2 regions of the Novosphingobium mangrovi genome follow, and region 1 is predicted to be linked to the other one. Evidence: riboswitches for the same ligand, from Rfam matches in the RefSeq annotation. Region 1 holds a riboswitch; the other holds the start of a gene.
What was found. Region 1 has a riboswitch for cobalamin ahead of MTR65_RS08355 (TonB-dependent receptor plug domain-containing protein). Riboswitches for the same ligand answer to the same signal wherever they lie in the genome.
Positions count from the first base shown of each region.

Region 2: another riboswitch for cobalamin. It lies ahead of MTR65_RS01570 (TonB-dependent receptor domain-containing protein); the one in region 1 lies ahead of MTR65_RS08355 (TonB-dependent receptor plug domain-containing protein).

Region 1 covers NZ_JALHAT010000010.1:127,890-132,071, reverse strand. Annotated here, with positions in the region: gene cobO (cob(I)yrinic acid a,c-diamide adenosyltransferase) at 1-258, opposite strand, end outside; gene MTR65_RS08360 (hypothetical protein) at 255-839, opposite strand; cobalamin riboswitch at 1,070-1,275, opposite strand; cobalamin riboswitch at 1,338-1,525, shown strand; gene MTR65_RS08355 (TonB-dependent receptor plug domain-containing protein) at 1,749-3,680, shown strand; gene MTR65_RS08350 (DUF1636 domain-containing protein) at 3,680-4,099, shown strand; gene cobT (nicotinate-nucleotide--dimethylbenzimidazole phosphoribosyltransferase) at 4,096-4,182, shown strand, end outside.
Region 2 covers NZ_JALHAT010000002.1:77,627-81,808, reverse strand. Annotated here, with positions in the region: gene MTR65_RS01580 (hypothetical protein) at 1-1, opposite strand, end outside; gene MTR65_RS01575 (cell wall hydrolase) at 128-1,279, opposite strand; cobalamin riboswitch at 1,540-1,741, shown strand; gene MTR65_RS01570 (TonB-dependent receptor domain-containing protein) at 1,852-3,696, shown strand; gene MTR65_RS01565 (ABC transporter substrate-binding protein) at 3,732-4,182, shown strand, end outside.

The DNA.
Region 1 (4,182 bases):
GCGTTCGCCCACGTCTTCCTTGCCCTTGATGAACTGGAACACCGCGGCCTTGCGGCCATAGCCGAGCGTGCGTGCGACCATGCCGAAGGCGCTGGAGCTCTTGCCCTTGCCGTTGCCGGTCAGGACGAGCACCAGGCCCTTGTCGATTTTGGCCGCCGCGATCCGCGCGTCGACCACCTTCTTGTGCTTTGCGGTGCGTGCCTTGTGGCGGCGCTCCTCCTCGCTCAGCGTGGCGGTTTCGCTGGGACTGTCGCTCACCGTGCGGCCCCGCGGCGCAGGTCGGGGCGCGCGCTCAGCGTCAGCGCCCAGAGGGCTGCGGCAATACCGCTCCAGGTCAGCGAGGCGACCAGCGCGCGCGGGAAGTAGCGTGCGAAGCGGGGCGCGAATTCGGCCAGCGTCGGGTCGGGATAGCGCCCGCCCAGGAAGTAGAACCCGCCGCTTGAGCACAGATGCGCGACCACCGTTGCGCCGCCGACGAGGAGGGCCATGATGGGAAGCGAGGAGAGGCGCTCGGGCAGGTTGGCCGCAAAGCGTCCGGCCATCCACATCGCCGCGTAGGCGGGGATCAGCATGGCGTAAGCGGGCGTGTAGCAGAAGTCCGAGACCCCCAGCACCGACATCGAGACGACGTCAATCGCATAGGCAAGGCCGAACAGGCCCGCAAAGCCTGCCGCACGGCGCACGAAGTAGCCAAGGACGAAGAAGCTGGCGAGCGCGGTGCTGGGCACATGCTCCATGTGGGTGAGCGCGTGCGAGCGGGTCAGCAGCATGACAGGGGCGAGGATGGCGAAGATCGTCCACTGGAAGCGGGACGAGGAAAGGGCAGGCGAGCGGTGCATGCGAGGTATCTCCTTGCGGAAAAAGGGGAAAGGTGCGTCGGCGCGCGCCCGGACGAGGGCACGGCCACGGGAAGCCCACGGAACGGGCCCTGGCTGGAGACCAAAAAAGGAGGTTCAGCAGTACGGCATGGATCACAGGCTCCCTTCGACGCGACACACGAATGTCGTCCGCCAAGGGATCTCCCCGCAGTGTGCGAGGCCCTCGTCCGCCCGGTTCATCCCGCCCGCGCGAAGAACGACGGCATCGGGCCGGTTTCCTGACTTCCCGGTTCACAGCGCGTCTTCGCCGCCTTCTCGGGAGATCCCTCCCAATGGCACCTGGCGATGCGCTCCCCGGTCACAGTTGCGGGAGCAGTGCCGGCCCAGATCGCCCTCTGGCGACCTTTCCGGACTTCCCGATTAAGCCCTCTCGGGCACCCGTTGCGCCCCCACGATTAGGCGAGCATGGCCTTTCCCGCAAGCATATTGCACTTGCGCAGCGGGCAACGGAGCTATAGTTCGCGGGCCCAAGCGACAGGTTCCCCGCAAGGGGATCAAAAGGGAACCGGGTGCAAGACCCGGGCTGCCCCTGCAACTGTAAGCGGCGAGCCATCCGGCCAATCTGCCATTGGGACATGTGTCCTGAGAAGGCGGCCGGAGCGCCCTGACCCGCGAGCCAGGAGACCTGCCTGACGCCGTCGTTCTTCATCCGGGCAGGGTGCACCGGGTGTTCGAGGGCCGCGCCGTCACTGGTCAAGGTCATCCCTCGCGTAGCGACAGCCACCGCCTTGCCGGATGCGATCCGGGCAGGGGGCGTCGGGTCGTGCGCTCTTCTCGCAAGCAGAAGACCTGCGATACGGCGGTTCCTTGCCACAACGGAGCGCAAGCGGCGGGCAAACCGTTGTTTGCATGAAGGGAATTGTCCCGCCCGTGTTGAAGCTTCCTTATCTGGCCGGCGTTTCGGCCCTCGTTGTTCCGCTTTCCGTCCTCGCGCCTTCCTTCGCCCATGCGGACGAAGCCCCTCCAGGCACGATCTATGTCAGCGCGCTTCGGACGCCGGTCGCGGCCGAACGGGTTTCCTCCAGTGTCACCGTGCTTGATGAAGAGGCTATCGCGCAGGCTCAGACCTTCTCTGTCACCGATATCCTGCTGCGTACGCCCGGTGTCTCGATCTCGCGCAACGGGGGCTACGGCACCAGCACGAGCCTGCGCATTCGCGGCGCCGACGATGGCACCACGGTCATGGTGATCGACGGCATGCGCCTGTCCGATCCCTCCTCGACGGCGGGCGGCGTCAACGTCTCCAACCTGTTCCTCGACGATGCCGAGCGCATCGAGATCCTGCGCGGGCCGCAGTCGATCCTATGGGGCAGCAACGCGATCGGCGGTGTCGTCAATGTGACCACGCGGCAGGCGTCCGAACCGCTCGAAGGCAGCTTTGCCGCCGAGGCAGGTTCGAACCAGACCGTCTCGGCCCGCGCTGGCGTGGGCGGCACGAGCGACCTTGTCGACTGGCGCGTGGCGGGCTCCACCTTCCGCACCGACGGCATCTCGGCCCGTTCGAGCGGGACCGAGGACGATGGCTACCGCCGTACCTCGGCGAGCGGTTCGGCTCGCTTCAAGCTGGCCCCGGATGTCTCGCTGGACCTGCGCGGCTATTGGTCGGATGCGCGTTCGGAGTTCGACGGGTCATCGGGCGATACCTATGCCTTCGGCACGACGCAGGAATGGTCGGGATATGCCGGGCTCAACTTCGGCCTGTTCGATGGGCGCCTCGTCAACCGGCTCGCGGTGACGCAGACGACCTCGGATCGTGAGAACTTCGATCCCGAGCGTGACATTCGCCAGATCACCTTCGACGCGCATGGCCGCCTGCGCCGCTTTGAATACCAGGGCACCTTCACGCTGAACGAGGCCGTACAGGTCCTTTTCGGCGCCGAGCGCGAAGAGCAGCGCATGACTACCGCGTCGCCGGGCAACAACCTCGTGGCCTATGAGCTGACGCGCCACGCGGTCGATACCGACAGCCTCTACGGCCAGCTGCGCGTGACACCGCTCGAGGGGCTCACGCTCGATGGCGGCGTGCGCTACGATCACCAGTCGCGCTTTGGCGGCAACACGGTGGCAAGCGCGGGCGCGGCCTACTCGCCCAACGATGGCGTAACCGTGGTGCGCGCGAACTATTCTGAAGGCTACAAGGCGCCTTCGCTGTACCAGATGTTCTCGGCCTACGGCGTCGCCGATCTCGAGCCCGAGCAGGCCAAGGGCTGGGAAGTCGGGATCGAGCAGGGGCTGGGCGAAATCCTGCGCGCCTCGGCCACCTGGTTCGAGCGGCGCACGACCAACCTCATCAACTTTGCCTATTGCCCGAGCGGCGCCGACCAGCCCGAAGTCTGCTACATTCCGGGCACCGACACCACGCGCTTTGGCTACTACGCCAATGTCGACAAGGCACAGGCCAAGGGACTGGAGCTGGCCGCGACGGCGCGCCTGGGCGTCTTCTTCGCCGATGGCAACTACACCTGGACGAATGCCGAGGACCGCACGCCCGAGGCTTCGACGTATGGCCGCCAGCTCGCCCGCGTGCCGCGCCATACCGCCAATGTCGAGGGAGGTGTAGACATCGCAGGACTTCGGGCCAGTGTGGCTGCGCGCTATTCGGGCAAGACCTTCACCAGCGCCAGCAGTTCGACCGTGCTCGACGATTACTGGCTGGTCGATCTGCGCGCGCAGATGGAGGTCACGCCTGGCCTTACCTTCCAGGCCCGCGTCGAGAATGTCGGCAATGAGCGCTACGAAACCGCGAGCGGCTACGGGATGCTGGGCCGCACGGTCTACGCCGGTATCCGGAGCCGTTTCTGATGCTGCGCGCGCTGGAGGGAGATGGGGCGGGAAAGACGCAGGTGGTGGTCTGCTCGACCTGCCGTCATACGTCCGAGGCGCGCGAGGACGGCGAGGGGCTGCGCGGCGGCGCGCGCCTCGCTGCGGCCTTGCGCGAGGTGAAGGCCGCCGAGGAGGGCTTCGCCGGGGTCGAGGTCCAGGACATGCCCTGCCTCTTTGCCTGCAAGCGTTTCTGCACCATCCACATCCGCGCGCCCGGCAAGGTCGGCTACGTGCTGGGCGACTTCTCGGCCGACGCCGAGGCCGCCCGCGCGATCCTGACCTATGCAGCGGCGCACGCCGAAAGCGAGGAGGGCGTCGTGCGTTACGCCCATTGGCCGGACGGCGTGAAGGGCCACTTCATCACCCGCACCCCGCCCGAAGGATACCTGTGCACATGAGCCTGTTCGAGAACCGCGACGTTTTTCTGGCCGCGCTCGCGGAGATGCCCGGGCCCGATGCCGGGGCTGTCGCAGCCGCGCGC
Region 2 (4,182 bases), on a different contig from region 1:
TTGTGTGGTCGAGGCCTTTCCGTTTCTCCAGAGTCCGGTTCCTCTGCTCCGTAAGAGCGGGCCCGTGAGAGAATCCCTATCACTCAAGGCGCTAAGTCTTTGTGTGGGGCTATGGTTTCCAAATGGTTTACGGCGTGTCAGGGGCCTCAGTGGTGCTGCGGCCGCGTTCGATCCAGCGGCCCGAGTTGCGGTATTCGGGGCGCACGCGGGCACCTGCGGGAAGTCCGTCGGCCGCCGGGGCAGACGGGGACGTCGTCGCAGAAACGGTTGCGCTCCCCGGTGTGCCAACCGCCGGCTGTGCGGCGAGCGCCCTCGCGATGTCCTCGAAGGCTTGCTGGATCGCGGCCGGATCGTTTTGGGCGTCGGAGGCGAGCGTCAGGGCGGTGGGCGCGGGCCTGTGCGGTTCATTCGCCGGTTCCATGCCCGCATAGAGGTAGCGGAACGTGGCCGCACGGCCGGCTGCGCCCTTGAAGCTGTAGAACCGATGGGCGCCGATGGTCGTCAGGGGCTGAAGGCTGGAGGTCCAGTACGGCGCCACCTGGAGGGTATGGTAATGGGTCGCGAGCCCGGCAGGGGCATAGACTTCGCCCGACAGCGCGCCCCTCGCCACGGCTTCGGCCCGGTTCCAGAAGTAGGTTGCGGGGCGGCGGGACAGCGAGCCGTCGCAGGTAAAAGAGAACTGGCAGCCCGTGCCAAGCTCGGACCCTTGATAGACGACGCCGCACACGGTGTCGGGGTAGCTGGGGTGGGCGAGGCGGTTGAGGACGACCTGGGCGACGGCGCGCTGTCCGGCGTCAGGCTCGCTCGCGGCTTCGTAGTAGATTGCGCTGGTCAGGCATTGCAGTGCGCGGGCGCGGTCGGTCGGCGAACTGGTGAAGGGTAGGTCGAGGACGTGGAGGGCCTGCGCTGTAGGGCTCTGCCCGATGGCGTGCCCGACAATCGTGCCTGTCAGCCCTTCACCCTGGGCGGCCTTGTCCGCTTCGAGATAGTAGAACGCCGAGCCCGGGAAGCTGGCTCCCGCCTGCTCGAACGGCATGGGATCGGGCGTGTGGTGCTGGGTGGCCGCGTTGGCGATGCGGAAGCGTTCCCAGGTGCCGGGCATGGCGAAGGCGGTGAGGGCGGCCATCGTGAGTGCGGTTCCGATCCGCCTGGTGTAGGCGCGGCGCGGTGCGGCGGTGCGGCCGATGATTCCGCGGGACCGGCGCTTGCGGGCAAAGCGTCCCTGGAAGTCGGCAGGGCGGCCATCGCGAAGATCGGGCAGGGCAGGCACGCGCGACATGGGGTTTTGGTCCGGATCCTTGGTTCGCCCACCCCCCATATCGGACAGGGGCACGAGCGTTGGCGGCACTCTCTATACGTCAAGCATCGTGGGGCGCCGTCACGACTGTGAGCCGCGTCCCACCTCGGTACATACATCAAGGTTCGCCAAGGTAAGGGCAAAGGCTTTAAGAAAGCCTCTGCAACCTGCCAAGATGGCAGAGCGCAATGATTGCAGGGCGAGAGGTCTTTGAGTTGCAATTTCCCCATAGCGCACCTAAAGGCCGCGCGCACGCCACGGGTTGCCTGCCCGCGTGGACGCGGGGGCAGGCCTAAGAGGGAAGCCGGTTGCAACTCCGGCGCTGCCCCCGCAACTGTGACCGGGGAGCATCCCCTCCATTCGCGCCACTGAGCAATCGGGAAGGCCGGACGGGGATGCATCGATCCGGAAAGCCAGGAGACCTGCCCGGGGTCGTCGTTTGCAAACCGGGCGAGGGGACCGGTGGGCAGCGGTATGGGGCGCCACTTCGGGACCGGCGCGATCCTTCCGCCATGAACGGCCACACGTTCAGGGGGTTCCGGAAGGGGTATGACATGAAGAGCCGTTATTTCGTGGGCGCCGCATTGGGCGTGGTCCTCGCACCTGTCTGTGCGCAGGCCGCCGAGGCCGGGCCGCTCGACGAGACGATCGTGGTCGCCGCGACGCGCACCGAAGTTCCGCTGAGCCAGGTCGGCCAGTCGGTCAGCGTGGTGACGCGCGAGGACATCGAGCGCACCCAGGCGACCACCGCCAGCGAAGTGCTGTCGCGCCTGCCGGGCCTGCAGGTCACCAACTCGGGCGGCTTCGGCCAGCCTTCCAGCGTGTTCATCCGCGGTGCCGACAACGCGCAGAGCCTGGTCCTGATCGACGGCGTGCGCGTCAACGATCCGGGCGACGTGGGCGGCGGCTTTGACTTCGGCGCGCTCACCATCGGTCAGTTCGACCGGGTCGAGGTGGTGCGCGGCTCCTCGGGCGTGCTCTATGGCAGCCGGGCCATTGGCGGTGTCATCAACCTTGTCACCCAGCGTCCCGACGAGCAGTGGCACGGCCGCGCGAGCGCCGAATACGGCTGGCGTGATCGCCGCCAGGTCTCGGCCTCGGCAGCGGGCCTGGTCGGTCCGGTCGGCCTGACGGTGGGCGGCAACTGGCTCAAGGGCGACGGCTATTCCGCCTTCAACGAGGATCGTGGCGGCACCGAGAAGGACGGCTTTGAAAGCAAGAGCCTCAACGCACGCGCGCAGCTGGAGCTGACCGAGGGCCTGTCCATCGACGGCGGTACCTTCTGGACCCGCGCCAACTACGACTACGACAACACCGGCGCGGACGCGCTCAATGTCGGGTTCAAGCGCGATCTCACCGGCTATGCCAATATCCGGTATGACGGGCTCGATGATCGCCTTCATGCCCGTGTGGGCTATGGCGTGGTCGATACCCGCCGCATCTCCGACGACGCGGCTTGGGGCCCCTATGAGACCAACGGCAAGAACGAGCGCTTCGAAGGCCAGGTCGATTTCACGCCGATCGAGGCGGTGACGCTGCTGCTGGGCGCGGAGACCGAGACGCAGGACTTCTCGGACACTTACGATTCCAACGATTCGATGACCATCGACAGCTTCTTTGCCAACCTGACGCTGCGTCCGGTCGCGGGGCTGACGCTGAACGGTGGGCTTCGCTACGACGATAACTCGCAGTTTGGCGACCGCACCACCTTTGCCGTCAACGGCGCCTATGCCTTCGCGGGCGAGGATGGCCCGGTCGTGCGCGCGAGTTACGGCCAAGGCTTCAAGGCGCCCTCGCTCTACCAGCTCTACACCAACGCGGGCTACCGCGCGCTGGAGGCCGAGACGTCCAAGAGCTGGGATGTCGGCGTGGAGCAGCCCTTCGCCGGCGGCGCCGGGCTTTTCTCGGTCACGTATTTCGATCGCAAGACCAAGAACATGATCGACTATGATCTGGCTCAGTGGAACTACTACAACATTGGCCGGGCGCGGGCGAAGGGTGTGGAACTGGGCATGCAGGTGATCGACTGGCAGGGTTTCGACATGAACCTGGCCTATACCTACCTCGATGCCACCAACACGCTGACCGGCGCGCGCCTGCCGCGCCGCACCAAGAGCAACATGACCGCGAGCCTCGACAAGCGCTGGGACGTCAATGGCCAGGGCGGTCTGCGCCTTGGCGCGGAGCTGCGCGTGGGCGGTGCGCGCTGGGACGATGCTGCGCAGACCTACTACGTTGAGGGCAACACCGTGGTGAACCTGCGCGGTTCGTTTGCGGTCACGCAGAACGTCGAGGTCTTCGCGCGCATGGAGAACCTCTTCGACGAGCACTACGAAGTGGTGCGCACTTACGGCACGCCGGGCCGCTCGGCCTATGCGGGTGTGCGTGTGAAGATGTGACCTGCGCCTTTCCCCCTGCTTCCTGGCGTGCCGCTATGGCGCGCGCGGGCTGCGCGCTCCTTGGCACCTTGCTGCTGAGCGCGTGCAGCGGCGCGCCCGCACGTCCGCAGGAGCAGGGGGAAGGGGCTTCATCGGCACAAGAGCGACCGAGCATCGTCTCGCTCAACCCCTGCACCGATGCCATCCTGGCCGAGGTTACCGCGCCCGGCCAGCTGCTCGCGATTTCCGGCTACAGCCACGATCCCTCCAGCACTTCGATGGGGCTGGAGGCTGCCGCGCGCTACCGCGGGGTCTCGGGCTCGGTCGAGGAGGTGGCCGCGCTCGCCCCCGATGTGGTGGTGGCAGGGAGCTTCCTGGCCCCGCCGACGGCCAATGCGCTGCGGGACCTGGGCATCCGGGTCGTCCTTGAACCCATCGTCTCGGACGTGGAGGGCGCGCGCGAGCAGGTGCGGATGTTGGCAAAGCTGAGCGGGGATAAGGCGGCAG